DNA from 4 places in the Microbacterium sp. NPDC089186 genome. Region 2 is predicted to be linked to each of the others. Evidence: predicted binding sites of a transcription regulator. Region 2 holds the regulator's gene; each other region holds the start of a gene.
The links. Region 2 encodes HrcA, which represses chaperone genes, less so after heat shock. Its sites were predicted from a motif close to TTNGCACTCGNNNNNNNCGAGTGCNAA; they were not measured.
Positions count from the first base shown of each region.

Region 1 (7,075 bases), on a different contig from region 2:
CGACGTGGAGATCACGGGAGCGTCGACGTTCGGGGTGCGGCGGGCCGTGGCTCCGGCCCTGCGGCGCGGACGGGTGATCGTCGTGGGCGACGCGGCGCACGAGGTGAGCCCGATCGGCGGTCAGGGGATGAACCTGGGCCTGCTCGACGCGCTAACGCTCGCGCCCCTGTTGGAACCGTGGGTACGGCGCGGGGACGACACGGATCTCGCTCGGTGGGAGCGCGACCGCCTGGCCTCGGCGCGGCACGCGGCGCGTCTCGCCTTCCTGAACACGCTGCTCGGGCGCGCGGCCGGCGCCCCCGCGCACGCGGCACGAACGGCCGCGCTGCGCACCGTGCTGCGCGGGCCGGGCGGCGCCGTGTTCACTCGGGCGTACGCGATGCGGTTCGACCGGGCGGCGCGGGGCTGACGCGCGGCGTCGCGGCGGGCGTGCGGCGGACCGGGAGTGCGCCGGGGCGTGCACGACCGCGCATGCCGAGGGCGACACGCCGACGCCGGGGCCTCGCCAGGCGGCGTGTCGGCGCGGGCACCCGCCGTTGTGCGCACCGACCCGCGAGACGCGCCGAGCGCGACCTCAGGTCGCGACGAGCTGGGCGGCGAGCAGCAGAGCGGCGAGCATCGTGAGCTGGAACACCGCCCGCCCCGGTGTCCGCACGAACACCAGCACCGCGGCGGCGAGCGCGACCACCAGCACGGCGACGAAGAAGATGACGCCGACCGGGGTGGCATCCGTGCCGAGGAGCACCGCGACCGCGCCGACGACGATCCCGAACGCGGCGAGCACGACCGAGGCGCGCGCGCCGAGACGGTGCGGCAGGCCGCGCACCCCCGTGCGGCGATCGTCGTCGAGGTCGCGGACGACGTTGGTGAGGTGCACGGCGGCGCCGAGGGCGGCGCCGGCGAGGGAGGCCCACGGGGCGGCGAGGCCCGGATCGGACTGCGACAGCGTCGCGAACGAGGGGAAGAGCCCGAAGCTCAGCAGGAACGGGACGATCGAGAACGGCGTGGACTTGAGCCCGGCGTTGTAGGCCCACGCCGAGGCGAGGGCGATCGCGTGTGCGGCGAGCAGCCCCGGCCCGAGCGGTACCGACAGCGCGACCGCGACGACGAGGGCTGCCACGGCCACCGCGAGCGCGCGCTCCGGGGTAACCGCTCCCCCGGCGATGGGCTTGTCGGTGCGGCCGACCGCCGCGTCGCGGGCGCCGTCGATCGCGTCGTTGGACAGGCCGACCGAGACCTGCCCGGCGAAGACGGCCGCGACCAGCAGCACGAGACGCGCGGGCTCCACTCCGGCCGCGATGCCCAGCGCGAGCGACAGGGCCGTGACCACGAGCGTCGGCCCGGGGTGAGTGGCGCCCCACAGCGCCCGCACGAGGGGCGGCTTCGCCGCGGCATCCGTCACCTCGACGACGCTACCGTGGCGAGGCGCGTTCGCGGCACCGCGCGATGACGAGCGCGCGAGGTCGTCCCGCGGGGCGACACCGGCCGCACGAAAGGCCATGTGGGGGGGCTCGGGGCGATCAGTGGGCCCCGGTGGCGTGCGCGTCCCGCACCGCGTGTTCGGCCCCGGCCGTCCACGGGTCGCCGTGGCCCGGGAGCATCGTGCCGGCCCGGGTCTCGGCGAGGGCGCCGAGCACCGCGAGCGCCGCGGTGCTGTCGGCGGTCGCCGCGCGGGCGACGATCTGCGGCCCCACCCGCCCGGTGTACGGATCGAGGGTGACCAGCGCGTCGCCGGTGAACAGCAGGTCGCGGTCGGGGAGGTGAAACGCTGTGTGACCGTAGGTATGACCCGGGGTCGCGATCGGGACGAGGCCGCCCAGCAGCGGCTCGCCCGGGCGGATGTCGCCGAGCGCGGCCGCACCGCGGACGGAGAGTGCCCCGGCTCGGGCCATCTTCGCGAGAGCCGGGATGCCTCCGGGGTGACGGAGCGGATACAGGGCGCGAGACGCCTCGCGGTCGTAGCGGTAGGGATGCCGCACGAGCGGCACGTCGGCTTCGTGCACGTGGATCGGGACGTGGTGTTCGCGCTGCAGGCGGTCGACGGTGCCGACGTGGTCGAAGTGGCCGTGTGTGAGGGCGACCGACACCACGTCGTCGGGACCGGAGCGATGCGCGGCCAGGGCGGCGACGAGGTACGGCCACGACCGTGGCAATCCCGTGTCGACGAGGATCAGGCCGTCATCGGTGGCGATGAGGTAGCTGTTGGTGAGGGCGCGCGTGATCATCAGCACGCCGTCGGCGACCTCTCTTACCCCGTCGGGCGTGCGCCCGGGTCCTGCGTGTTCTTTCGACATGTCGCACACCCTCGTGCAGGGACGGGCGGACCGCACACGGGGTTGCGGGTGCGCCGAGGCGCTGTTAGCGCGTCGGGCCGGCGTCAACCCCCTCGGGGTGCCCGGTCCCGCCGCTTAGCGTCGCCCCGCGAGGAGCCGCCGAGGCCTCACGCGGAGGGGACAGCATGGGTCAGGTCGTCGTCGTCACCGGCGGTTCGCGCGGAATCGGACGGGCGGCGGCCCTGCGCTTCGCCCGCCGGGGTGCCCGGCTCGCGCTCGTCGCGCGCGACGAGATCGCCCTCGCCGCGGCCGCCGAGGAATGCCGCCGCCGCGGGGCCGAGGTGCTCACCCTCTCGATCGACCTCGCCACCCCCGACGGACCGGCACGGGCGGCGGATGCCACGGTCGCCCGCTTCGGACGGATCGACGTGTGGGTGGGGTCGGCGTCGGTCTTCTCCTACGGTTCGGTCGAGGACACCCCCGACGAGGTGCGCGATCGGGTGATCGAGACGAACCTCCTCGGACACATGCGCGCCGCCCGCGCCGTGCTGCCGTACTTGCGCGCGGGCGGGGGCGGCACGATCGTCTTCGTCGGCTCGCTCTACTCGCAGGTGGCCGGGCCCTACGTCTCGTCGTACGTCGCCGCGAAGCACGGTCTGCTCGGCTTCGCGCGCTCGCTGCGGCAGGAGATGCTCGCGCACCGCGGCATCCGGGTGAAGGTCGTGCTGCCGGCCAGCATCGACACCCCGATCTACCAGCGCGCAGCGAACTACACCGGGCGCACCGCCTTCCCGCTCCCGCCGGTGGTCGCCGCCGACCGCGTGGCCCGCGCCATCGTGCGTGTGACGCGCGGACGCCGGCACGAGGTGGGCGTGGGGGCCGCGCAGTTCGTCACCCGTCCGCTGCAGTTCCTCGCGCCGCGCGTCTACGACCGCTTCATCCGCGCGCTGCAGCACGCGCTCGGCCTGCGCCGCCGGCCCGCGACACCGACCAGCGGCGCGGTGCTGGAGGCGCAGCACGACCCCGGCGCGGTGAGCGGCGGCTGGGCGCGCGTGCCGCTGCGGCGCCCGCGTTCTTCCACGGGAGGCTGAGCCGGTCGAAGCCCCCGGAGGCGCAGAATCACCGGTCCCTTCGACAGGCTCAGGAACCTCCGCCGCAGGAGGCTGAGCCTGTCGAAGCCTCCGGTTGCTCCGACGGCAGGAGGCTGAGCCCGTCGAAGCCTCCGCGGTCGAGAGGACGGATCGGTCAGGCGGCCGTCTCGAAGCCCTCGCGCTGGGTGTTCTCGTCGGCGACCCGCACGCCCCAGCGGTAGGCGAGCTTTCCGCCGAGCCAGCCCGAGACGCTCAGCCCGGCGGAGGCCATGACGCTGAGCCCGAAGGCCACGACCGGGACCCGCGCGAGATCCAGCGCCCGCACGACGAGGCTGGTCGAGAACAGCGCCATCGCGGTGACGTTGATCACCAGATGAGTGACGGCCGTCCGCCGAGCCGGCGTTCCGCGCGGAATGCGCGACATATCGAGCAGACCGAGCACCGACGCGCCCACCGCCCCGCCGAGACCGATCGCGATGAGCCAGCGCGAACCCTTCGCGAACGCCCGGGGATCGTCGGCGGCGAGACCCAGCAGGTCGAAAACGAGGCTCGACGACCACGCCCCGATCGGCACGGTCACCGCGACCGGATGGAACGGGTGTCCGTACGGCCCCGCCACGATCGAGCGCGGCACCTTGGCCGCGCGCATCGCGGGGAAACTCGCTCCGCTCCGCGGCGCCGAGACCGTCGAGGGCCCCGGCGCCGCGGCATCCATCCCGTTCATTCCTTGTGCAGCGCGTCCTGCGCGCGCCCGGCGAGCTTCTCGACGGTGTTCGGCAGCTCGGTCGTGCCGTAGAACCGCACGTCGGGCTTGGTGGGCGGGGGCATCGGCACGCCCGCGGGGGGCTCGGGGAGGTAGGTGAACTCTCCCTTGCCGTCGGGCGTCGGCCCCGAGGCCCAGGTGCCGTCACCGGCCTGCGCACCGTTGCTGAAGTTGATGTATTGGTACGACACGTCGCGGTCCTCCTTGTCGAGGGGGAAGTTGCTCGGCACGGGCATCTGCTCGTAGCCCTCGGCCTGCAGTTCGGCGGCCGCGGCGGCCCACTGGTTCTGATGCATCGTGTCGCGGGCGAGGAGGAACGCGAGCAGGTCCTTCACGCCGTGGTCATCGGTCTGGTGATACAGCCGCGCGACCTGGACGCGCCCCTGCATCTCGGCGTTCGCGTTGGCGGTGAAGTCGGCGAGCAGATTGCCGCTCGCGGTGATGAAGCTGCCCTGCCACGGGTTGCCGTTCGCATCGACGGGGCGGGCACCAGCGCCCGCGACGATCCCGTGCTGGATGTCGGTGCCGCCGATCACGGCGGCGACGGTCGGGTCGTCCTGCACGGCCTCCTCGGTGATGCCGAGCGGCGACTTCTCCAGCAGCTGCGCGATCATGATCGCGAGCATCTCGACGTGACCCATCTCTTCGGCACCGATACCGAACACGAGGTCGCGGTACTTGCCGGGCATGTGCATGTTCCACGCCTGGAACTGGTACTGCATCGCGACCGAGATCTCGCCGTACTGGCCGCCGAGCACCTCCTGGAGCTTGCGGGCGTAGACGGCGTCGGGCTTGTCGGGGGTGGCGCTGTGCTGGAGTTCTTGTCGGTGGAAGTACATGTCTCTCCTCGTCGTCGGGACGCCGACCGGGGGGCTCGGCATCGACGGCCACGAAACGCTTCCTCGCAGGGGTCCGGCACGGGGGTTGCGGGCGCGGTCGACGCGGGCCACAATCGCGCGCCCGACCTCTTGGCACTCTCGACCCGAGAGTGCTAATCTTCTGCCGAGTTGAGCGAACATGACTCAACTTCTAGAGCCCCGGATGCCACGTCCGGACTGATCGAAAAGGAGAACGACCATGGCCACCTACGACCCCTTCCGCGACCTCGACCGCCTCGCGTCGACGCTCCTCGACGCCCGCCGCGGCGGTGGTCCGCGCCGGATGCCGATGGACCTGTACCGCGACGGCGATCACTACGTCCTCGCGGCCGACCTGCCCGGTGTCGACCCCGGGTCGGTCGACATCGACGTCGACGGCCAGCTGCTGACGATCCGCGCCGAGCGCACCCTCGGTTCGGGCGAGGGCGTGAAGTGGATCACCCGCGAACGCGAGACGGCATCCTTCGTCCGACAGCTCAACCTCGGGCAGGGCATCGACACCGAGCGCATCAGCGCCGCCTACCGCAACGGCGTGCTCTCGGTCACGATCCCCGTCAGCGAGAAGGCGAAGCCGCGGCGCATCGCCGTGTCGACCGACGACGGCGAGGGCGTGATCGAAGCGCACGAGAGCACGCCGCAGCCCATCGAGCAGTGATCACCACCGGGCGAGGGAGCGGTCCCATCCACCCGCTCCCTCGCCCGGGCGCCTCCGCTTGTCAAGGGTCTCGAACAACCGCCGCTCCCTGACGCACAGTGCCTGGGTGCCGCCGACTCTGTCCTCGCCCCCGCCCGCTGCGCCCGTCGACGACGTCGAGGCCCGGCTGGTGCCGTTCGACGCCCGCGGACCCGTGAGCGCCGCGGTTCTGCGTCACCTCGTGGACGGTGTCGCCACCGGGCACACGGCACTCGCCGACGCGGCGGTCTCCACGACCGCCGACATCGCGTGCGACGACGATCTCCAGCTCGCGCTCTTCGCGCTGTACGCCTCGTCGTACGGATCGATCGCGGCGTTTCGTGCCGAGCTCGAGTGGGATCCCGCGCTCGTCGCCACCCGACGCGTCATCGAGACGGCCTTCGAGGCCTCGCTGCGCGAGAGCATCGCCGTCCCGCAACCACCCGCGCCCACCGCGGATGCCGTGGCCCGCGACCTCTTCGCCCTGACCGGCGCCGAGGGCGGCCCCAGCCTCTCGCGTCACCTGGCGCGCAAGGCCACGCTCGAGCAGGCGCACGAGTTCCTCGTGCACCGCACGGTGTACACGCTGCGCGAGGCCGACCCCCATTCCTGGGCCATCCCCCGCCTGACCGGCCGCCCCAAGGCCGCCCTCGTCGAGATCCAGTCCGACGAGTACGGCGCCGGTCGCCCCGACCGCGTTCACGCGACCCTGTTCGCACGGGCGGTCCGCGGCGCCGGACTCACCGACGCGTACGGCGCCTATGTCGATGACGTTCCCGCCGTCACCCTCGCGTCGCACAACACGATGTCGATGTTCGGACTCAACCGCCGCTTGCTCGGCGCGATCGTCGGTCACCTCGCCGCGTTCGAGATGACCTCCTCGATCCCCAACCGTCTCTATTCCGAGGGGCTGCGCCGGCTCGGCTTCGGCGACGATGTGTGCGGGTACTTCGACGAGCACGTCGAGGCCGACGCCGTGCACGAGCAGATCGCCGGACGCGACCTCGCCGGCGCCTTGGCCGAGGACCGGCCCGACCTGCTCCCCGACATCCTGTTCGGCGCGGCCGCGTGCCTCGAGGTCGACGACCGCGTCGGCCGACACATGCTGGACGCGTGGTCGCGGGGTGCGTCGTCGCTGCGCACGGAGGACGACCGATGACCGACGACCGCGTCACGATCACGGCCTACCCCGACGGTCCCCTCCTCGTCCGCGGTGACGCCCACCTCCTGACCAGCGAGGGGGCGGAGGTGCCCCGTACCCGCCGCACCGTCGCCCTGTGCCGCTGCGGACTGTCGACCATCAAGCCGCTCTGCGACGGAACCCACAAGGCGTCGGGTTTCCGCACCGAGGAGTGAGGCTCTCGCCCCGATGCGTCTCGACGCCGACGACGCGCTGC
Region 1 is NZ_JBFBHJ010000002.1:349,032-356,106, forward strand. It holds gene AB0N82_RS07890 (NAD(P)/FAD-dependent oxidoreductase) at 1-409, shown strand, start outside; gene AB0N82_RS07895 (UbiA family prenyltransferase) at 575-1,402, opposite strand; gene AB0N82_RS07900 (MBL fold metallo-hydrolase) at 1,521-2,294, opposite strand; gene AB0N82_RS07905 (SDR family NAD(P)-dependent oxidoreductase) at 2,459-3,364, shown strand; gene AB0N82_RS07910 (DUF2231 domain-containing protein) at 3,519-4,079, opposite strand; gene AB0N82_RS07915 (manganese catalase family protein) at 4,085-4,966, opposite strand; gene AB0N82_RS07920 (Hsp20/alpha crystallin family protein) at 5,205-5,660, shown strand; gene AB0N82_RS07925 (iron-containing redox enzyme family protein) at 5,869-6,837, shown strand; gene AB0N82_RS07930 (CDGSH iron-sulfur domain-containing protein) at 6,834-7,034, shown strand; gene AB0N82_RS07935 (hypothetical protein) at 7,048-7,075, shown strand, end outside.
Region 1: a site for HrcA is predicted at 5,096-5,122, ahead of AB0N82_RS07920 (Hsp20/alpha crystallin family protein). Genes of this name have one in related genera too.

Region 2 (7,075 bases):
TCGGGCGTGGTGTTCTGCGCCTCGTCGAGCACGACGAACGAGTCGTTCAGCGTGCGACCGCGCATGTAGGCCAGCGGGGCGACCTCGATCGTGCCCGTCGCCATGAGCTTGGGCACGATGTCGGGGTCCATCATCTCGTTGAGCGCGTCGTACAGCGGGCGCAGGTACGGGTCGATCTTGTCGGTCAGTGTTCCGGGGAGGAACCCGAGGCGCTCGCCCGCCTCGACGGCGGGTCGGGTCAGGATGATGCGGTTGACTTCTTTGCGTTGAAGCGCCTGCACGGCCTTGGCCATCGCGAGGTAGGTCTTGCCCGTACCGGCGGGGCCGATGCCGAACACGATCGTGTTCTCGTCGATCGCGTCGACGTACTCCTTCTGGCCGGCCGTCTTGGGGCGGATCACCTTTCCGCGCGACGACAGGATCGCCTCGCCCATCACCTCGGACGGGCGAGGCCCGCCGTCGGTGCGGAGCATGCGGTTGGAACTCGTCACGTCGGCCGGGTCGAGGCCGTGGCCGGAGCGGGTCATGGCGACCAGCTCGTCGACCAGGCCGCGAGCGGCCCGCACCGCCGCGGGAGAGCCCGACAGCGTGATCTCGTTGCCGCGCACGTGCACGTCGACGTCGGGATGCTCCTTCTCGACGACGCGCAGGAGACGGTCCTGCGGACCGAGCAGCTGCACCATGGCCACGCCGTCGACGGCGATCTGCTCGGAGACGGTCTCTTCGGGGGAATCAGCCACCCAGGCTCTTTTCGTTCAGGCCGCCCGCGAGAACGTGGGCGTGCACATGGAAAACGGTCTGTCCGGCACCCTCGCCGGTGTTGAAGATCAGACGGAAATCGCCGTCGGCGTGCTCGGCGGCGACGCTGTTCGCGAGACCGATCACCTCGGTCAGCAGCTCCGGATCGCCGGCCGCGAGCTCGACGACGTTGCGATACTGCTGCGTCTTGGGGATGACGAGCAGGTGCACCGGCGCCTGAGGGGCGATGTCGCGGATCGCGAAGGCGTTCTCGGTCTCGGCCACGATCTCGGCAGGGATCTCGCCCTGCAGGATGCGCGTGAAGATCGACGGTTCGCTCATGGCATCCAGTCTAGTGAGGGCCTCCGACACCGGGGCTCGGCCGTTTCGCCGACGCCCTCTCGGCGCTCACCGACCCGGATCGGGGCGGATCCCGCCGCTCGGGGCGGAGAATCTACGCCCCGATCTGCCGTATCCGCGCCGGATGCGAGAAGCGCCCGGCACGGCCAGGCTCACCAGCGCCCGTGCGCCGCCGACAGCACCGAGATGGCCGCGGCCCCGGCGGTGGAGGTCCGCAGCACGGTGTCGCCCAGCCGCACGAGGCGGGCGCCGGCCTCTTCGAGCGCCGACAGCTCCTCCGGGGCGATCCCGCCCTCCGGGCCCACCACGAGCACCACGTCGCGACCGTCCGATTCCTCCGCGGCCACCTCGGTGAGGCGGACGGATGCCGTCGGCTCGAGCACGAGGACGACAGAGGCACCGGCACGGGCGACGAGGTCGGCCGTCCGGGCCACGCCCTCGACCTCGGGCACCCACGCGCGGTGCGCCTGCTTCGCAGCCTCGCGGACGATCGTCCGCCAGCGCGCGAGCCCCTTGTCGGCCTTGGCATCCCAGCGCGAGACGCTGCGCGCCGCCTGCCACGGGACGATCTCATCGACGCCGAGCTCGGTCGCCGCCTGGACGGCCAGCTCGTCGCGGTCGCCTTTCGCCAATGCCTGCACGAGCACGAACCGCGGGACGGGCGCCGCGACCTCCTCGCGGCCCGTGACGTGCACGTCGACCTGCTTGGGGCCGAGAGCGGTCACGACTCCCGAGAGCCACACGCCGCGTCCGTCGCCGAGCGTGACCGCCTCGTCGACCCGCACGCGCCGCACGCTCGCGGCGTGATGCGCCTCCGACCCGGTGAGGGTCACGGCATCCCCCGGCTGTGCGTCGGTGGCGTCGTCGGTGACGAAGTGCAGCGCCATGCTCAGTGGCGGAAGCGATCGCGGAATTTGCTGAACATGCCCTGTTGGTGCTCAGCCAGGCGGGGCCCGGGAGCCTTGGTGCGCTTGGCGAACTCCTCGATGAGAGCCCGCTCCTTGTGGTCGAGGCGCGTGGGGGTCACCACGTGCACACCGACCTTCAGGTCGCCGCGCTGGCTGCCCCGCAGGGGCGTGATGCCGCGGCCCTTGATCGTCAGCACGTCGCCCGACTGCACGCCCGGGCGCACCTCGAGGTCGACGGAGCCGTCGAGCGACTCGATCGTCGTGGTGGCGCCGAGGATGGCGTCAGGCATCGACACCTCGAGGGTGGCGACGAGGTCGTCACCCTCGCGACTGAATGCGTCGTGCGCCTCCACGGTGATCTCCAGGTACAGGTCGCCGTTGGGGCCTCCGGCCGGGCCCACCTCGCCCGAGCCGGGGAGCTGCAGGCGCAGGCCCGACTCGACGCCCGCGGGGATGTCGACCGACACCGTGCGGCGCGCGCGCACCCGGCCCTGACCCTGGCAGGTGCCGCAGGGGTAGGGGATGGTCGTGCCGTGACCGTGGCACACGGTGCAGGGCTGGCTGGTGACGACGTTGCCGAGGAGGCTCCGCACGGTGCGCTGCACGTGACCGGAACCGTGGCAGATGTCGCACGTGACCTCGCTGGTACCGGGCTGCGTGCACGCTCCCTGGCACGTCTCGCAGAGGACCGCCGTGTCGACCTCGAGGTCGCGGTGCGTACCGAAGACGACGTCGCCGAGCTGCAGCGTGACGCGCACGAGGGCGTCCTGGCCGCGCTCCCGGCGTGACCGCGGTCGCGGGCCGCGGCCTCCGCCGCCGCCCTGCGCGCCGCCGAAGAACGTCTCGAAGATGTCGCTGAAACCGCCGAACCCGGCCGCTCCCCCGCCCCCGAACGGGCTCTGGTCGCCGCCCATGTCGTAGCGGCGGCGCTGCTCGGGATCGCTCAGCACGTCGTAGGCGTGTGTCACGAGTTTGAACTTCTCGGACGCGTCCTCGCCGGGATTCACATCGGGGTGCAGCTGGCGCGCGAGACGCCGGTAGGCCTTCTTGATGTCTTCCGGGCTGGCGTCGCGTTCGACGCCCAGGACCTCGTAGTGGTCAGCCACAATCGCCTTCCTGCCCGCTCGCGCGGGGTCGTTCTCGTGGGGAGTGCTCGCGGCGCGAGACGTCAGCGCGAGCTGTCGTCGTCTTCGAGCATCCGGGTCAGATAGTGCGCGACGGCGCGGACCGCCGCGAGGTTGGAGGAGTAGTCCATGCGGGTCGGCCCGAGCAGACCCACGCGGGCCCCGCCGGTGGAGCCGTCGTACCGGCTCGCGAGCACGGAGGCCTCGACGAGGCCGAAGGGCTCGTTCTCGCGCCCGATACTCGCCGACAGTCCCTTCTCGTCGGCGACCATCTCGCTCATCAGGCGCAGCAGGGTCACCTGCTCCTCGATCGCTTCGAGGAGCGGGTAGATACTGCCGCGGAAGTCCTGCTCGCGCTTGGCGAGGGTCGCGGCGCCGGCCATGACGAGACGGTCCTGACGGAAGGCCTCGAGCTCCTCCCCGACCACGCGCAGGACCGCGTCGGCGATCGCGTCGAGCACGACCCCGGGGCGCGGGCCGGCAGTGAGGGCCTCGGAGACGCGCTGGGAGCTCTCGGCGACGCTGTGTCCGACGAGCACCGCGCCCACGCGCGCGCGCAGTAGGGCGATGTCGCTCTCGCCGGGCTCGGCGGGCACGAGCGCGATGCGCTGCGACACCCGACCGGTGTCGGTGACCAGGATGACGAGAACCCGGGGCCCGCCGAGGGCGACGAGTTCGACGTGCGTGACGTTGGCGCGAGCGAACGAGGGGTACTGCACGATCGCGACCTGGCCGGTCAGCTGCGTCAGCGCCCGTACCGTGCGTGCGAGGAGGTCGTCGAGGTCGCCCGCCTCATCGAGGAAGGAGGTGATGGCGCTGCGCTGCGCGCTCGACAGCGGGCGGAGCTCGGCGAGGTGGTCAACGAAGACGCGGTAGCCCTTGTCGGTCGGGACGCGTCCCGACGACGTGTGCGGCGCGACGATGAGGTCTTCGTCCTCGAGAAGGGCCATGTCGTTGCGGATGGTCGCCGCCGACACCCCGAAGGCATGGCGGTCGACGATGGCCTTGCTGCCGACGGGCTCGCGCGTGTCGACGTAGTCCTGGACGATCGCGCGCAAAACCTGGAGGCCGCGTTCCGACACCATGGCTGCTCCTCCCGTTTGGCACTCGACTCGACTGAGTGCCAATTCTACGACGATCGCCCCGCCCGTGCGTCGAGCGGCTCGCGGAGGTCGGCGGCGTCGCGGTCAGGCGGCGCGGCGTGCGTGTGAACGCCGCTCCGAGCGGCGAACCCCCGGACAGGGCGTTTACGCCTCGCCGGGCGTTTGCACGAAGCACCGACGCGCCAACGGGCCGCGGGCATCGTCACGCCCGACGATTCAGCCCGTGGGCAGCAGAGGCGTCCCCGGGTCAGGCCGTCAGCGCGCGCACCACGGCATCCGCCAGCAGGCGTCCGCGACGGGTCAGCACGATGCGCCCGCGAACGGCATCCGGGCCCTCGATGAGCCCGTCGGCGATGAGGGATGCCACGGCCTTGCGCCCCTCGCCGAGGATCTCCGACACCGGGAGCCCTTCGCGGATGCGGCTGCGCAGGAGCACCGATTCGAGCCGACGCGCCGTCTCGTCGGGACGCTCTCGCGCCGCGGCGGGCGATTCGGCGGCGGCGAGCCGCTGGGCGTACGCGGCGGGATGCTTCACGTTCCACCAGCGCAGCCCCGCGACATGGCTGTGCGCGCCCGGACCGAAGCCCCACCAGTCGGTGCCGCGCCAGTACGCGAGGTTGTGGCGCGAACGGTGCGCGACGCCCCGCGACCAGTTCGACACCTCGTACCAGTCGTAGCCCGCGGTGGCGAGCAGATCGTCGGCGAGCTCGTACATGTCGGCCTGCAGGTCGTCGTCCGGCGTCGCGACGGCGCCGGAGCGGATCTGCCGCGCGAGCTTCGTCCCGTCCTCGACGATGAGCGCGTACGCCGACACGTGGTCGGGTTCGAGAGCGGTCGCCGCCTCGAGCGAGGCGCGCCAGTCGTCGAGCGACTCCCCCGGCGCGCCGTAGATCAGGTCGACGGAGACGTCGAGACCGGCGCGGCGCGCGGCCGCGACCGCGGTGGCGACGTTCAGCGGATCGTGGGTGCGGTCGAGCGCCGCGAGCACGTGGGGCCGGGCCGACTGCATGCCGATCGACAGGCGCGTCACCCCGGCGGCGGCGAGGGTGCCGGCGACCGCGTCGTCCACGGTGTCGGGGTTCGCCTCCACGGTCACCTCGGCGCCCTCCGCGATACCGAACTCGTCGCGGACCGCGTCGAGCATGCGAGCGAGGTCACCCGGCGGCAGCAGCGTCGGCGTCCCTCCCCCGAAGAACACCGTGGATGCCGCGCGCCGACCGCCCGCGGCATCCATCACTGCGCCCGCCAGGCGCACCTCGGTGGCCAGGGTGTCGGCGAAGTCGTCCTGCCGCGCTCCGCGGAGCTCGCTCGCCGTGTAGGTGTTGAAGTCGCAGTAGCCGCAGCGCACACGGCAGAACGGCACGTGCAGGTAGACGCCGAAATCGGCGCCGGGATCGATGACGAGGTCGTCGGGGAGGCGTCCGTCGACCGGCGCGGGGTCTCCGAGCGGGAGGGGCCCGCCCATCAGGAGGAGTACAGCGGCGAGATCGCGCGCAGGTAGCGCGCGAACAACGCCTTGCGCCGACGCCGGACGCGGCTGGTGAAGAGGCGGTACGACGGGGCGGTGGGCCGATCGAAGGCGCGTACGACGAACCAGACCTCGTCGTTCTCGCGCCACTCGAGGCTGAAGAGCTCCTCGCCGCTCACGATCGAGTACCCCACGGTGCCCAGGATGAAGCCGACACGACGAGGCTCCTCGAAGACCGAGATGACGCGCAACTCGGCGTCGGCGCGGTGTCCATCGACCTTGCCGTGCAGGCGCACGCCGGTGCCGGGGCGGACGAACGGCGTGCCGTCGGCGGCGAAGCGCTGCTCTGCTTCGAGCCGGCTCGGCGCGACGGGCGCGCCTTCGGCGTCGAAGCCGACGCCCGCGTAGCCCTCCCCGGATGCCGGGCGCACGTCGGTGATGCTGAGTTCCTCGCCGCGCAACGGCGCCCACGACAGCAGCAGCTCGCTCGCGGCGGCGAAACGCTCCTCGCCGCTGCCGATGCGCCAGGCGTCTTCGGCGGGCACGGAGTGCTCCGGCGGATACTGCATGAGGTCGGGCGCCTGGGTGGCACCGACCGCCGCGTAGTCGACCGTGTCATCGGTGAAGTTCTGCCTGCGCATGATCCACCCCTCTCGGTTGCGTGCGTTCTACTTCTTGGCCTCGACGTCGCCGGAGAGCGCGGCGATGAACGCCTCCTGGGGGACCTCGACGCGACCGACCATCTTCATGCGCTTCTTGCCCTCCTTCTGCTTCTCGAGGAGCTTGCGCTTACGGGTGATGTCACCGCCGTAGCACTTGGCGAGGACGTCCTTGCGGATCGCGCGGATCGTCTCGCGCGCGATGATGCGCGCACCGATCGCGGCCTGGATGGGCACTTCGAACTGCTGGCGCGGGATGAGCTTGCGCAGCCGCTCGGCCATCATCGTGCCGTAGCTGTAGGCCTTCTCGCGGTGCACGATCGAACTGAACGCGTCGACCTTGTCGCCCTGCAGCAGGATGTCGACCTTCACCAGGTCGGCGGTCTGCTGTCCGGCCGGTTCGTAGTCGAGGCTCGCGTAGCCCTGCGTCCGCGACTTCAGGTGGTCGAAGAAGTCGAAGACGATCTCGCCGAGCGGCATGTTGTAGCGCAGCTCGACCCGGTCTTCGCTGAGGTAGTCCATGCCGAGAAGCGTGCCGCGGCGTGACTGGCACAGCTCCATGACGGTACCGACGTAGTCCTTCGGGAGCAGGATGCCGACCTTGACGATCGGCTCCGAGACCGAGGCCACGCGGCCGTCGGGGTATTCGCTCGGGTTCGTGACCGACACGGTCTCGCCGGTGTCGGTGGTGACCTCGTAGGTCACCGACGGAGCG
Region 2 is NZ_JBFBHJ010000003.1:328,482-335,556, forward strand. It holds gene AB0N82_RS11790 (PhoH family protein) at 1-683, opposite strand, end outside; gene AB0N82_RS11795 (HIT domain-containing protein) at 733-1,080, opposite strand; gene AB0N82_RS11800 (16S rRNA (uracil(1498)-N(3))-methyltransferase) at 1,251-1,985, opposite strand; gene dnaJ (molecular chaperone DnaJ) at 1,988-3,112, opposite strand; gene hrcA (heat-inducible transcriptional repressor HrcA) at 3,175-4,215, opposite strand; gene hemW (radical SAM family heme chaperone HemW) at 4,481-5,698, opposite strand; gene AB0N82_RS11820 (DUF1990 family protein) at 5,698-6,342, opposite strand; gene lepA (translation elongation factor 4) at 6,370-7,075, opposite strand, start outside.

Region 3 (7,075 bases), on a different contig from region 2:
TCTTCGGCTTGCCGCCGACGTAGAGCCAGCCCAGCAGCACCTCGTGCTTCGCCAGGCCGTGAGCCTTCGCCAGCACCTTGTGGCGGGTGTTGTCGTCGGTGCGCCAGAACACCCCGAACCCCGCCTCGTCGAGCACGAGACTCAGCATGTGGGCGACACCGGATGCCACGGCCTCCTGCTCCCACGAGGGGATCTTCTTCGAGCCGAGATCGGCCACGACCGCGATGATGAGCGGAGCGCGCCGGGGCTTGGAGGAATACCCCTTCTTGCCGTCGGCCTTGTTCAGCGCACGCGCGAGGAGATCGCGATCCGCACCGCGGATCTCGATCAGGCGCCACGGTTTCAAGCTCTTGTGATCCGCGACGCGACCGGCCGCGGCGACGAAGGCCTCGAGCTCGGGGCCGGTCGGGGCGAGGTCGGTGACCTTCGACCACGACCGACGGTCGCGCATGGCTTCGAGGGCGCTCATGCTCCGTCGGCGGGGGAGTCGGCCGGGGTGAAGTTCAGCGACAGCGAATTCATGCAGTACCGGTCGCCGGTGGGGGTGCCGAAGCCGTCGGGGAAGACGTGTCCCAGGTGCGAGCCGCAGTTGGCGCACCGCACCTCGGTGCGCTGCATCCCGTGGCTGTTGTCGTCGATCAGCTCGACCGCTTCGGGTCGAACCGACTCGTAGAAGCTGGGCCATCCGCAGTGCGAGTCGAACTTGGTGCCGCTCTGGAACAGCTCGTTGCCGCACGCGGCGCAGGTGTAGAGGCCGGCGCGGCTCTCGTCGAGCAGCTCACCGGTCCAGGCGCGCTCGGTTCCCGCCTGGCGCAGCACCGCGTACTGCTCGGGGCTGAGCTCGGCGCGCCACTGGTCGTCGGACTTGTCGACGGCGTAGGTCATGTGTTCTCTCCTTCGTCTGCTCCCATTGTCTCGTGCCCGGCGCCGACCGGGTCGTGCTGCGATGATTCGTGAGTGGATCAGGATGCCGTGGATGCCGTCGTCGAACGCTACGGACGGTTCGCCCGCGACGAGGCGCCCGGCCGATCCGCGGTCTACGAGGCCTGGGCGCATCGCGTGGCGAAGGATCCGACGGTCGCTGCCGCGCTCGCGCCGATTCCCGAGACCCGCCGTCAACCCCCGCTCGTCTTCGCGGTGATGCGCGTGCGCGGGGCGCCGATGGACGACGTCGACGCGTGGGCCCCGTGGGTCGTCGCACACGCCGACGAGATCGCCGCGCAGTGCCGGGTGCGCAGCGTGCAGACCAACGAGCCGCTCCGGTGCGCCGCTCTGCTGCCGGCGCTCGCCCGCATCGACGGTCCGATCGCGCTGCTCGAGGTCGGCGCGAGCGCCGGGCTGTGCCTGTACCCCGACCGGTACTCGTACCGCTACCGCCGAGGCGACGAGCTCATCGCCCTCGACCCGGTCGACGGCCCCTCGACGGTCGAGTTGCACAGCGACCTGACCGGCGACCCCGTCCTTCGAATGCCCGAGATCGTCTGGCGCGCCGGGATCGACCTCAACCCGCTCGACGCCCGCGACGCGGATGACCGGGCGTGGCTCGAGGGGCTCGTGTGGCCGGGGGAGGAGGGGCGACGTGAGCGCATCGTCGCCGCTCTCGACATCGCCGCCGTCGATCCGCCGCTCCTGATTTCCGGCGACGGCGCGGACGCCCTGCCCGCGCTCGCCGCGCAGGCCCCCGCCGACGCCACGCTCGTGGTCACGACGCCGGGCGTGCTCGCGCACGTGCCGCGCGCTCGGCGCGGGGCGGTCATCGACGCCGCCCGCACCGCGGGACGCTGGGTGACGCTCGACGCCCCCGGCCTCCACGACGGATGGACGGGAGCACCGGGCGTGAAACGGGGCGGCTTCGCCCTGGCGCTGGACGGGGAGGTGCTGGCCGAGGTGGATCCACTCGGCGCGTGGGTGGCGTGGCATCCGGGAGGGGCGTCGTCGGCGCAGTAGCGTGGCGCCGTGCCTCTTTCGGACCGCGACCTCGCCTTCCTCGCCTTCGAGGGTGAATGGCGGCGCCACGCGGGTGCGAAGGAGGAGGCGATCCGGGCGGAGTTCGACCTCACGCCGGCGCGCTACTACCAGCTGCTGGGGCGGTTGATCGACACCCCCGACGCCCTCGCGCACGACCCGATGCTCGTTCGCCGTCTGCGGCGGCGACGCGACGACGCAGTGGCGCAGCAGCGCGCCCGGCTGGGTCGGACGGCGGCCCGCTGACGGGGTGCTCAGGCGTCGACCGATAGCATCGTCCAATGGCCAGATCGACCTTCCCTCGGGATCGCTTCGACGACCTGCCCGATTCCACCGGCCGGGTCGGGGCGCACCGGGCCGAGCGACCGCGCACGCGCGGATGGATCGTGTTCCTGTGGGCGGCCATCGCCACGCTCGTGCTCATCATCGTGGGCATCTTCGGGTCCCTCGTGGCCTCGGGCCGCATCAGCCTCGGCGCCGATGACGCACCCGTTCCGACCGTGTCGGCAGAACCGACCGAGGCCGTCGTCGTCGACACCTCGTACTCCGTGGTGGTGCTGAACGGCACGGGCCAGGACGGCCTCGCCGCGACGGTGCGCGATCAGATCGTGGCGGCGGGGTGGGCCGGTGACACCGTCGAGACGGGGGACTCCGACTCCACCGATTTCGCTCAGACCACGATCTACTACCTGCGCGACGGCGACGAGGCGGCGGCGCGGGGCCTCGCGCAGACCATCGGCGGCGCCGAGGTCGCGCAGAGCGACTTCCTGCAGCCGACCGACGACCCGAACACCCCCGACGACGAGAGCGCCGTCAAGCGACTCGTCGTGGTGATCGGCCTCGACCGCGCCGCCGGCGCGACCCCCTCCGCCACCGCGCAGTGACCCTCTCGCGCCGCGTGTTTCCGCGGCGTAACAAGTTGGGGGCACGCGCGTCAACAATCCCCGGAGGGGCCGGTTCGGCGGCATCCGGCGTGCTTACGATGACCGAGTCATCCAGCAACAGGAGATTCGCATGACGCAGGGCACCGTCAAATGGTTCAACGCCGAGAAGGGCTACGGGTTCATCACCGTGTCCGATGGGCAGGACGTGTTCGTCCACTACTCGAGCATCGAGATGTCGGGCTTCCGCGTCCTCGAGGAAGGTCAGGCGGTCGAATTCACCGTCGGCACCGGTCAGAAGGGCCCGCAGGCGGAGTCCGTGCGACTGGCCTGATCCGCTGGCTCGAACGCCGTGGCATCCCTCACCGGGATGCCACGGCGTTCGTCGTCTCACGGACGGCCTCGCGGCTTGCACTCCCCAGGGGCGAGTGCCAGAATGAGTTAGCACTCGCTTTCGTCGAGTGCCAAAATCTGGAAGTCACCCGTCCGGGAGGGACGACACACTTATGGCAAAGATCATCGCTTTCGACGAAGAGGCCCGTCGCGGTCTCGAGCGCGGCCTCAACACGCTGGCCGACGCCGTCAAGGTGACCCTGGGCCCCCGCGGTCGCAACGTCGTGCTCGAGAAGAAGTGGGGCGCCCCCACGATCACGAACGACGGTGTCTCGATCGCCAAGGAGATCGAGCTCGACGACCCGTACGAGAAGATCGGCGCCGAGCTGGTCAAGGAGGTCGCCAAGAAGACCGACGACGTCGCGGGTGACGGCACCACCACCGCCACCGTTCTCGCCCAGGCGCTCGTGCGCGAGGGCCTGCGCAACGTCGCGGCCGGCGCCGACCCCATCTCGCTCAAGAAGGGCATCGAGAAGGCCGTCAAGGCCGTCACCGACGAGCTGCTCTCCTCCGCCAAGGAGGTCGAGTCCAAGGAGCAGATCGCCGCCACCGCGTCGATCTCCGCCGCCGACCCCGCGATCGGCGAGCTCATCGCCGAGGCCATCGACAAGGTGGGCAAGGAAGGCGTCGTCACCGTCGAGGAGAGCAACACCTTCGGCACCGAGCTCGAGCTCACCGAGGGCATGCGCTTCGACAAGGGTTACATCAACCCCTACTTCGTCACCGACCCCGAGCGTCAGGAAGCGGTCTTCGAAGACCCGTACATCCTGATCGCCAACCAGAAGATCTCCAACATCAAGGACCTTCTGCCGATCGTCGACAAGGTGATCCAGGAGGGCAAGGAGCTCCTCATCATCGCCGAGGACGTCGAGGGCGAAGCGCTCGCGACCCTGGTGCTGAACAAGATCCGCGGCATCTTCAAGTCGGTCGCCGTCAAGGCTCCCGGCTTCGGCGACCGCCGCAAGGCTCAGCTGCAGGACATCGCGATCCTCACCGGCGGCCAGGTCATCACCGAAGAGGTGGGCCTCAAGCTCGAGAACGCGACCGTCGACCTGCTCGGCCGTGCTCGCAAGGTCATCATCACCAAGGACGAGACCACGATCGTCGAGGGTGCCGGTGAGTCGGAGCTGATCGAGGGTCGCGTGACCCAGATCCGCCGCGAGATCGAGAACACCGACAGCGACTACGACCGCGAGAAGCTCCAGGAGCGCCTCGCGAAGCTCGCCGGTGGCGTCGCCGTCATCAAGGCCGGAGCCGCGACCGAGGTCGAGCTCAAGGAGCGCAAGCACCGCATCGAAGACGCCGTGCGCAACGCCAAGGCCGCCGTGGAAGAGGGTGTCGTCGCCGGTGGTGGCGTCGCGCTCATCCAGGCCGGCAAGAACGCTCTCGCGAACCTCCAGCTCTCGGGCGACGAGGCGACCGGTGCGAACATCGTCAAGGTCGCCATCGAGGCTCCGCTCAAGCAGATCGCGCTGAACGCCGGTCTCGAGCCCGGTGTCGTCGCGAACAAGGTGTCGGAGCTCCCCGTGGGCCACGGCCTCAACGCCGCGACCGGCGAGTACGGTGACCTGTTCGCACAGGGCATCATCGACCCCGCCAAGGTGACCCGCTCTGCTCTGCAGAACGCCGCGTCGATCGCCGGTCTGTTCCTCACGACCGAGGCCGTCGTCGCCGACAAGCCCGAGAAGGTCGCCGCTCCCGCGGGCGACCCGACGGGTGGCATGGACTTCTGATCCACGCCTGACGCCCGAGAACGCCCCCTCCTCCGGGAGGGGGCGTTCTCCGTTCCGGCGGGCCGGGTGGCGCGGTCTCACACGCCGATGACGGTGCCCCGGTCGCCCGAGGCGGCGCGTCGACGAACGACGCCGCCGAGCCCTCTCGCTCGCGCGAGCGCTCGAGCCTGCCGCGTGTCCTTCCGGCGTGCTGCGGATCGTTTCGCCCACGTCGCGAGACGACCAGGCGGCGTGATCTGCCGAAGGGACTAGCTCACGCGGTCCCGGCCGGACGATCCCCGCCGGGAAACGGAGCGCGGCGTCTCAGGCCGGGGTGTCGGGCCGGTGATCGTCGGGGAGGCGCTCGAGCGGCTGCGTCTCGATCAGCGCATGCTCCGCGGCGTCGCGACGATCGGCCAGCGGAAGAGACACCCGGAACGTCGCGCCCCCGCCGGGGGTGTCGACGACCTCGACCGTGCCGTGCAGCAGATCGACGATGGATGCCACGATCGACAGACCGAGGCCGGATCCGCCGGTCTCGCGCGTGCGCGAGGTGTCGGCGCGCCAGAAGCGCTGGAAGATCTGGTCGCGGATCTGCTCGGGAACGCCCTCGCCGTGGTCGATGATCTCGATCCAGCCCATGTCGTTCTCGGCATCCACTCCCACGCGCAGCCCGATGGGGGAGTCGTCGGCGGTGAATCGACGCGCGTTGCCCAGGAGGTTCGCCACCACCTGACGCACCTTGTTCTCGTCGCCCAACACGATCGGCGCCAGCCGCGGTGTGGGACGCATCGCTCCGGCCGGCGGGGCGGCCGGCTCGGTCGTCGGTGCCTCCCCGGTCGTCGTGGCGGGATCGGTGCCGTCCTTCTGGCGGCGGCGCAGGCGCGACAGCGTGGCTCCGGCGATCGCCATGGCCGACGTGGTGGGAGCCGTGCGGCGTCGCGTCGCGGACTCGGAGGGGTGTCCGCCCGAATCGAGCAGTGGATCGAGGGTGATCGTGGGCAGCACGAGCGGACCGCGAGAAGTGGTGTCGTCGACCGTGACCTCGCGCTGGGGCGAGGTCACCCGCAGGTCGAGGGCGGCGTCACGTGCGATGGGACGCAGGTCGAGCTCGGTGATCGAGACATCACGGCGCTCGTCGAGGCGGGCGAGCGCGAGGAGATCCTCGACGAGCGCCCCCATGCGGATCGCTTCCTTCTCGATGCGCTCCATCGACTGCGCCACGTCCTCGTCGGAGCGGATCGCCCCCATGCGGTAGAGCTCGGCATAGCCGCGCATCGTCACGAGCGGGGTGCGCAGCTCGTGGCTCGCGTCACCGATGAACCGGCGCATCTGCCGCACGGTGGCATCCCGTTGCCCGAGCGCGCCGTCGATGCGCGCGAGCATGGCGTTGATGGCGGTCTTGAGCCGCCCCACCTCGGTGTCGGGCACGATGTCGGTGAGGCGCTGGCTGAAATCGCCCGCGGCGATGTCCATCGCGGTCGTCTCGACCTGGCGCAGGTTGCGGAAGGCGAGCGTCACCAGCCACCTCGTGAGCAGGGCCGTGGCGATGAGGATGAGCAGCGCGACGAACGCGTAGATGCCGACGTACGCGGCGACGATGCGGTCGGTGGGCGCCAGGGGCTGCACGACCATCTGCGTGTAGACGCCGGGGTTGCCCGGCACCTGCAGGACGCCGACGCGCGCGAGGAAGTGCGCTCCGGAGTCCGGGTCCTCCAGCTCGATGCGTCGGTCGATCTGGCCGTACGTCTGCTCGACGGTGAAGGTGTCGGGCAGCTGCGGCAGCGCCTTCGACGACGTGCCGTTGTAGAAGGCCTCGCGTCGGCCGTCAGGACCGTAGACCACGACCATCGACCCGATCTGCGGGGCGTTCTCGACCTGCGTGAACTCGATGCCGCCGTCGACCGGTGTCGTGGTGAAGATGCTGTTGGCGATGCTGCCCGCCGCCTGCTGGGCCAACTGCTCGTCGAGATTGTTCACCAGCGTGGTGCGCAGGAACACCATGGTGCCGATACCCGCGGTGAACAGACCGATCGCGAGCAGCGCGACGGTCACACCGGTGACCTTGGTCCGAAGGCTCAGACCTCGCCACCAGCGCGTCAGGGCATCGTCGGAGGGCGACAG
Region 3 is NZ_JBFBHJ010000002.1:198,819-205,893, reverse strand. It holds gene AB0N82_RS07195 (nitroreductase family protein) at 1-469, opposite strand, end outside; gene msrB (peptide-methionine (R)-S-oxide reductase MsrB) at 466-885, opposite strand; gene AB0N82_RS07185 (DUF2332 domain-containing protein) at 958-1,947, shown strand; gene AB0N82_RS07180 (DUF3263 domain-containing protein) at 1,957-2,211, shown strand; gene AB0N82_RS07175 (LytR C-terminal domain-containing protein) at 2,247-2,849, shown strand; gene AB0N82_RS07170 (cold-shock protein) at 2,980-3,180, shown strand; gene groL (chaperonin GroEL) at 3,353-4,972, shown strand; gene AB0N82_RS07160 (HAMP domain-containing sensor histidine kinase) at 5,276-6,955, opposite strand.
Region 3: a site for HrcA is predicted at 3,288-3,314, ahead of groL (chaperonin GroEL). Genes of this name have one in related genera too.

Region 4 (7,075 bases), on a different contig from region 2:
GGGGTGCGAACGAGGTCCGGAGCACGCGAAAGGGGCCCGGATCCGCAGATCCGAGCCCCTCGCGTGGAGTCAGGTCACTCGTTGAGCGAGCCGAACTCCGTGTTCAGCAGGGTGTACTTGTTGTCGGCACCGTACTGGTAGATGCCGATGTACGCCTCGGTCGGGTCACCGTTCTCGTCGAACGTGATCGGACCGGAGACACCGTCGTAGTCGATGTCCTTGCCGTCGTTGATCAGCGCGAGGCAGTCGGCGAACGTCGTGCACTTCTCGCCGCCCTCGGAGACCGACTGCATGTTGTCGCGGATGGCCGTGCCCGAGTCGTCCTTGGCCTGCGCCGCGGCGAGAGCCGCGACGATGACCGCGTCGTACGACTCCGGCGCGTAGCTGTAGTCGGTGAGCGCGGGGTCGATCTCCTTCAGACGCGACTGGAAGTCGGTGTCGGCGGGGTTGCCGGGCAGCGTGCCCTTCGCGCCCTGGAGCGTGCCGGCCGGGAACTCGTACGAGTTCGACAGGTTGCCGTCGACGAAGTACACCTTCGACGCCGCGTAGCCCTGCGTGCTGACCAGCTGCGGGATGATCGAGGAGGTCTCCTCGAACGCGATGACCGCGATCGCGTCGGGCTGGGAGGCGAGCAGCTGGTCGACCTGCGAGGTGAAGACCGTGTCACCCGGGTTGTAGGGGACCGCGACCGAGACCTCGCCACCGGCGGCCTCGATGGCCGTGGTCGCGTTGTCCTTCAGGCCGGTGCCGTAGGGGTCGTTGATGTAGATGATGCCCACGTTGGCGGCACCGTCGCCGACCATCAGGTTGCCGAGCACGCGGCCCTGCAGCACGTCGGAGGGCGCGGTACGCCAGTAGTACCCGTCGTCGGCGTAGGTGGTGAAGTCGGGCGAGGTGTTGGCCGGCGAGATCTGGACGATGCCCGCGTTGACCAGCTGGTCGATGAAGGTGAACGAGACACCCGACGACGCGGCACCGATGACGACGTCGGCTCCGGCGCTGACGAGCTCGGACGCCGACTGGGTCGCGATGTCGGTCGTGGTGTCGCCCGAGTCGCGCTCGGTCAGCGTGGTCGTGAACGGGAATGCGTCTCCCGTGGCCTCGATGTCTTTGATGGCCAGCTTCACACCGGCGACCTCGGGCGGGCCGAGGAAGGCGAGGTTACCCGTGGCGGGCAGGATCGTGCCGACGCTGAACGTGCCGTCGGCCTCGGACACGGCGCCGCCGCCGCCCGACGATGCACTCGGTGCAGCGGCATCGTTGCCGCCACCGGAGCATCCGGCGAGGACGAGCGCGCTGGCGCCGACCAGGGCGATGCCGCCGAGGATTTTGGCGCCGCGCGTGCGCGAAATGACGTTCATAGTGCTCCTTGCTGTGAATGAACGTTGGGCGACCCTATGGGCCACCTGGTGTCCTAAACCTAATCGGCAGCGCATTTTCCGCGTGTTGCCGTTCGTTAACGATGTGCGTCGAAGCGGTCACGGCCGCATAACGGTTCAGCCCGCGTCTTGACGGCGACCCCGAAGGAGCACGGGTCGCCGGACCCGGAACGAAGAAACGGCCGGATCGGGCAGGACGAACGCGGAACGACATCTTCCGCGCCCTCATCGTCCCACCCGCCGCCGACATTGTCTGTCGACCGAACGGAGGACGCGACGGCGGGTCGGACGAGGGGATCAGACGGGTTCGGCGACGTCGTCCACCACGCGCCGGCGGCGCCGCGCGGCCACGATCGAGTCGACGCTCAACATGACCAGCGCGACCCACACGAGCGCGAACCCCACCCACCGTTCGAGCGTCATGGGCTCGTGGAGCACCCATACGCCGATGATGAACTGGATGATCGGCGCGACGAACTGCAGCAGGCCGATCACCGTGAGGGGGACGCGCCGGGCACCCGATGCGAACAGCAGCAGCGGTACGGCCGTGACCGCGCCGGCGAGCAAAAGGAGAACGGTGTGCAGCACCCCGGCCGTGCCCAGCGTGATCCCCGTCAGGTTCGCCACGAAGATCAGCTGGATGACGGCGACCGGCAGCAACCACATCGATTCGAGGGTCAGCCCGCTCACGGCATCCACCGCGGGACCGATCTGCTTCTTCACCAGTCCGTAGAAGCCGAACGAGAAGGCGAGGGTCAGCGCGATCCACGGGAAGGCGCCGTATCCCACGACGATCACCAGGACCGCGGCCACGGCGATGCCCACCGCGATCCACGGCAGGAGCCGCAAACGCTCGCGCAGCACGACGACACCCAGCAGCACGGTCACGATGGGGTTGATGAAGTAGCCGAGACTCGTCTCGATGACGTGCCCCGTGAGGGCACCGAAGAGGTAGGTCTGCCAGTTGACGTAGATGAGCACACCGGCGACCGCGGTCAACAGCATCAGCCGCGGTTGCCGCACGATCGCGAGGAACGGGCGCCACGCGCGCAGCACGGTGAGAAGCAGCAGGCAGAAGACGAACGCGAGGAGGATGCGCCAGGCCACCACCTCGAACGGGCCGGTCGGCTTCAGCTGCAGGAAGTAGATGGGCAGCACGCCCCACAGCAGGTAGGCGCCCAGTGCGTACAGGGCGCCGCGGGTGCTCCCGCCGGTCGGAGCGGAGGGAGCGGGGGTCACCGATACAGCCTACGCGCGCCCCCGAGGCGGCGACGGTCGCGCACCCGCGCATTCCTGCCATCGCGTGGCGAGCGCTCCGCATCGTCCATCGACCCCCGGGGACGACGCGCGCCCCCGCCCTCCCCCGGGAACGACGAAGGCCCCGGATGCCGAGCACCCGGGGCCTTCGATCGAGTCACGCGATCAGCGGACGACGACCGCCAGGACGTCGCGAGCCGAGAGCACGAGGTACTCCTCGGCGCCGAACTTGACCTCGGTGCCGCCGTACTTGCTGTAGAGCACGCGGTCGCCGACGGCGACGTCGAGGGGGACACGGTTGCCGTTGTCGTCGATACGGCCGGGGCCGACGGCGACGACTTCGCCCTCCTGCGGCTTCTCCTTGGCGGTGTCGGGGATGACGAGACCACTCGCGGTGGTCTGCTCAGCCTCGACCTGCTTGATGACGATGCGGTCCTCGAGCGGCTTGATGGAAACCGACACGGTCTACCTCTTCTTTCTCGTTACAGAAGACTTGTCAGCACTCACGCGGGGAGAGTGCTAATCCGAGTGTAGAGAAGCGCTGGCACTCACGCAACGCGAGTGCCAGCACACTCCCCCGCCTAGGCTGAATCGGTGGATACCAGCGAGCTGACCGCCCTGCTCACGCCCGACGGCCTGCGCCTGCTCGACGAGCTCGGTCCCATCGGCTCGACCGACGAGGCCGCCCGCGCGGTGTCGCGGCTGCGGGCGGCCGGGCACTCCCCCGACCTCGTGTCGGCGGTCGTCGGCCAGGCCCGGCTCCGCGTCCGCGCGACCGCGAAGTTCGGCGCGTTCGCCGACCGCATGCTCTTCACCCGCGCGGGGCTCGAACAGGCCACGCGCCTTCCGATCGCCGCTCGTCACGCGGGCCGCTTCCGCGCCGCGGGCGTGTCGAGCGTCGCCGACCTCGGCTGCGGTATCGGCGGTGACGCGCTCGGGCTGGCGGGACTCGGCATCCGGGTGCACGCGGTCGACGCCGACGAGGTGACCGCCGCCATCGCGGCGTACAACCTCGCCCCGTTCGGCGATGCCGCGACGGTGGCGCACGCGCGCGCCGAAGAGGTCGACCTGACGGGGACGGATGCCGTGTGGCTCGACCCTGCACGCCGCACGTCGGGCCACTCCGAGACGCGGCAGGTCGCCTCCGGCGAATGGTCGCCGTCGCTGGACTGGGTGTTCGAGCTGCTGCGGAGCACCCCGGGCGGGGTCAAGCTCGGCCCCGGCTTCGATCGCGCGCGGATCCCCGACGACGTCGAGGCCCAATGGATCAGCGCCGAAGGCTCGACCATCGAGCTCGTCCTCTGGGCGGGGGCGCTCGCGCGCGAGAACGTGCGACGGGCCGCGCTCGTGGTGCGCGGCACCGACGCGTGGGAGCTCACGGCTCCGGCGGACAGCCCCGACGCCGAGCCGCGGGACCTGGGCGCCTTCGTGCACGAGCCCGACGGCGCGGTCATCCGCGCCCGGCTCATCGGCGAGGTCGCGCGAGCACTCGAGGCGGGGATGCTCTCGCCGCAGATCGCCTACCTCACCTCCGACGCACCGCTGACGAGTCCGTTCGTGCAGTCGTTCCGGGTGCGCGAGCACCTGCCCGCCGACCCGAAGAAGCTCGGACAGGCGTTGCGGGCGCGCCGGATCGGCACGCTCGAAATCAAGAAGCGCGGCGTCGACGTCGACCCGGCGGCGCTCCGCCGGAAGCTCTCGCTCCGCGGAGACGAAGCGGCGACCCTGCTGCTCACCCGCGTGGGGTCGACGCGCCTGGCTCTGCTGGCCGACCGCGTCTGACGCCCGCCGGGCTCCCGCGCCTCAGCGCACGGCGAGCTGCGAGAAACCCCAGATCAACCACCCTGCGCTGAACACGACGGCCAGCAACGACAGGGACAACGCCCACACGGCCACGCGCCGGCTGTCGTGCGCGCGTCTTAGCGACAGGATGGCGAGGATCGCCCCGATCACGCCCAGGGGAAGCAGCCACCCGGTGATGAGGGCGGCGACCAGCGCGAGGATCGCCACGGCGAGCGCCCACGGCGCCAGCGAGGGCGGGGGTTTCGGCGCGGGCGAGACGTACGGGATCAGGTGGTCGCCGAAGGCCGCCATCTCCAGCTGCGCGGTGGGGAGGCGTTCGGGGTCGTCATCCGCGATCTCCGGGCGCTCGCCCGCGGGCACCATCCACGGCCGACGCGGGTCGATGGGCGCCGCGGCCGACTCGGGGGTCTCCTTGCGCGCACGGCGCGTGGGCGGGGTCTGATCCGTCACGGCGACCGGGTCTCGGCATCCGGAGCGGGGGCATCCGGGTCTTCGGCGACCTGGATCTCGGTGACGGGAAGGGTGGAGTCGGCTCCGAAGGCGAGGGTCGACGGGCGCCGACCCGAGGCGATGAGCTCCGCGGCGAGGGCGGCGATCATCGCGCCGTTGTCGGTGCACAACCGCAGCGGCGGAATGCGCACAGCGACCCCCGCCGCCGCCGCGCGCTCGAGGGCGACGTCGCGCAGGCGCTTGTTCGCGATCACGCCTCCGCCCAGCAGCAGTCGGGGCACGCCGTACCGCGCGCACGCGTCGAGGGCCTTGGTGACGAGAACGTCGACGACGGCCTCGCGGAAGGATGCCGCGACATCGGCGACCGGCACCGGTTCACCGGTCGCCTCGTGCTGCTCGACCCAGCGGGCGACTGCGGTCTTGAGCCCCGAGAACGAGAAGTCGTAGCGGTGGGATGCCATGTCGGAAGCGCGTGAGAGCCCTCGCGGGAAGCGGATCGCCGTGGGGTCGCCGCTCGCCGCCGCGCGGTCGATCTCGGGCCCCCCGGGGTAGGGCAGCTTCAGCAGCCGCGCGACCTTGTCGAATGCCTCGCCCGCAGCGTCGTCCATGGTCTCGCCGAGCAGCTCGACGTCGCTCGTGAGGTCGCGGACCAGCAGGAGCGAGGTGTGCCCTCCGCTGACGAGCAGGGCGACCGTGGGGTACTCGAGCTCCCCCGCCTCGGCATCCAGGATGTCGGCGGCGATGTGGCCCACGAGGTGGTTGACCGCGTAGAGGGGCTTGTCGAGCGCGACGGCGAGGCCCTTGGCCGCCCCCACCCCGACCATGAGCGCTCCGGCGAGCCCCGGGCCGCTCGTCACCGCGACGGCGTCGAGGTCGGCGAGCGTCACGCCGGCCTCGGCGAGCGCGGCGTCGATCGAGGGCTGCAGCGCTTCGAGGTGGGCGCGCGCCGCGACCTCCGGGACCACGCCACCGTAGCGGGCGTGCTCGTCCATGCTCGAGGCGATCGTGTTGCTCAGCAGCGTCCGGCCGCGCACGATGCCGATGCCGGTCTCGTCGCAGCTGGTCTCGATGCCGAGCACGAGGGGCGCGTCCATCAGCACCATCCCTTTCCGGTGGGCGACGGTGTCGCGGAGGCCGACGGCGCGTCGGACGCCGCGACACCGGGCGTCGCGCCGCCCGAGACCTCGGCGCGCCGGGCGGCCCACCCCCGCAGGTCGAGCTGCATCACGATCGCGTCCACGTCGTCGGGCTGGTAGTAGCGGGGGCGTCGCCCGACCTCGGCGAACCCCTCCGACGCGTAAAGCGCCTGCGCCACCGGATTGTCGGCGCGCACCTCGAGGAACACGTCGTGCACACCGCGTGCGACGGCCTCATCGAGCAGCGTGGTCAGCAGGGCCCGCCCGCGCCCGCGTCCGCGGGCGGCCGCCGAGATCGTGATGGTCTGGACGTCGGCATCCCGAGCCCCCCGCACCGCGCGCAGGCCCGCGTACCCGACGAGACGCCCGGCTTCTTCGACGACGACGTAGAAGCCGTGCGGGGAGGCGAGCTCCTCGCGCATCATGGCCGCGCTCCAGGCGTCGGTGGGGAACGACGTGCGCTCCAGGTCCATGATCGCGTCGAGATCGGCGGCGGTGGCCGCGCGGGTCGACATCAGCTGACCCTTTTCGGCGCGTGGGCGGCGACGACATCGGGGCTGCGCAGGTAGAGCGGCTCCGCGCCGGTGAGGGTGCGGTCGGCGTCGAGCGCCCGCGCCGCGACGAGGGCGATCATCGCCGCCGACACGCTCGTGGCGTCGTATCGCCGGGCACCGATCTCGTCGAGGCGCGCGTCGAGGTCGTCACGCGGGCTGAGGGCGGCGTCGGAGAGGCGCACCGGTAGACCGTCGTCGTCGAGGCCGTCGTAGACGCTGAAGGCGAATTCGCGTCGCCGCGCATCGGTCACCACGGCGAAGCGCCCGGTCTCGGTGCCGGTCAGGGCGTCCGCGAGCAGGACGCCGAGGGCGACACCGTCGTGGCTGGGCACCGGCACCACCGGGACGCCGCGACCCAGCGCGTAGACGCGCGCCGTGGCGATACCGACCCGCAGACCGGTGAACGGACCCGGGCCCATGCCGACCGCCACGTGGGTGGGGGCGACGGCGGACGATGCGCGGCGCAACAGGTCGCCGATGACCTCGGCGTGCCCGA
Region 4 is NZ_JBFBHJ010000001.1:100,600-107,674, forward strand. It holds gene AB0N82_RS00475 (ABC transporter substrate-binding protein) at 75-1,361, opposite strand; gene rarD (EamA family transporter RarD) at 1,677-2,618, opposite strand; gene groES (co-chaperone GroES) at 2,802-3,098, opposite strand; gene AB0N82_RS00490 (class I SAM-dependent methyltransferase) at 3,231-4,418, shown strand; gene AB0N82_RS00495 (hypothetical protein) at 4,440-4,889, opposite strand; gene tsaD (tRNA (adenosine(37)-N6)-threonylcarbamoyltransferase complex transferase subunit TsaD) at 4,886-5,983, opposite strand; gene rimI (ribosomal protein S18-alanine N-acetyltransferase) at 5,983-6,540, opposite strand; gene tsaB (tRNA (adenosine(37)-N6)-threonylcarbamoyltransferase complex dimerization subunit type 1 TsaB) at 6,540-7,075, opposite strand, start outside.
Region 4: a site for HrcA is predicted at 3,178-3,204, ahead of groES (co-chaperone GroES). Genes of this name have one in related genera too.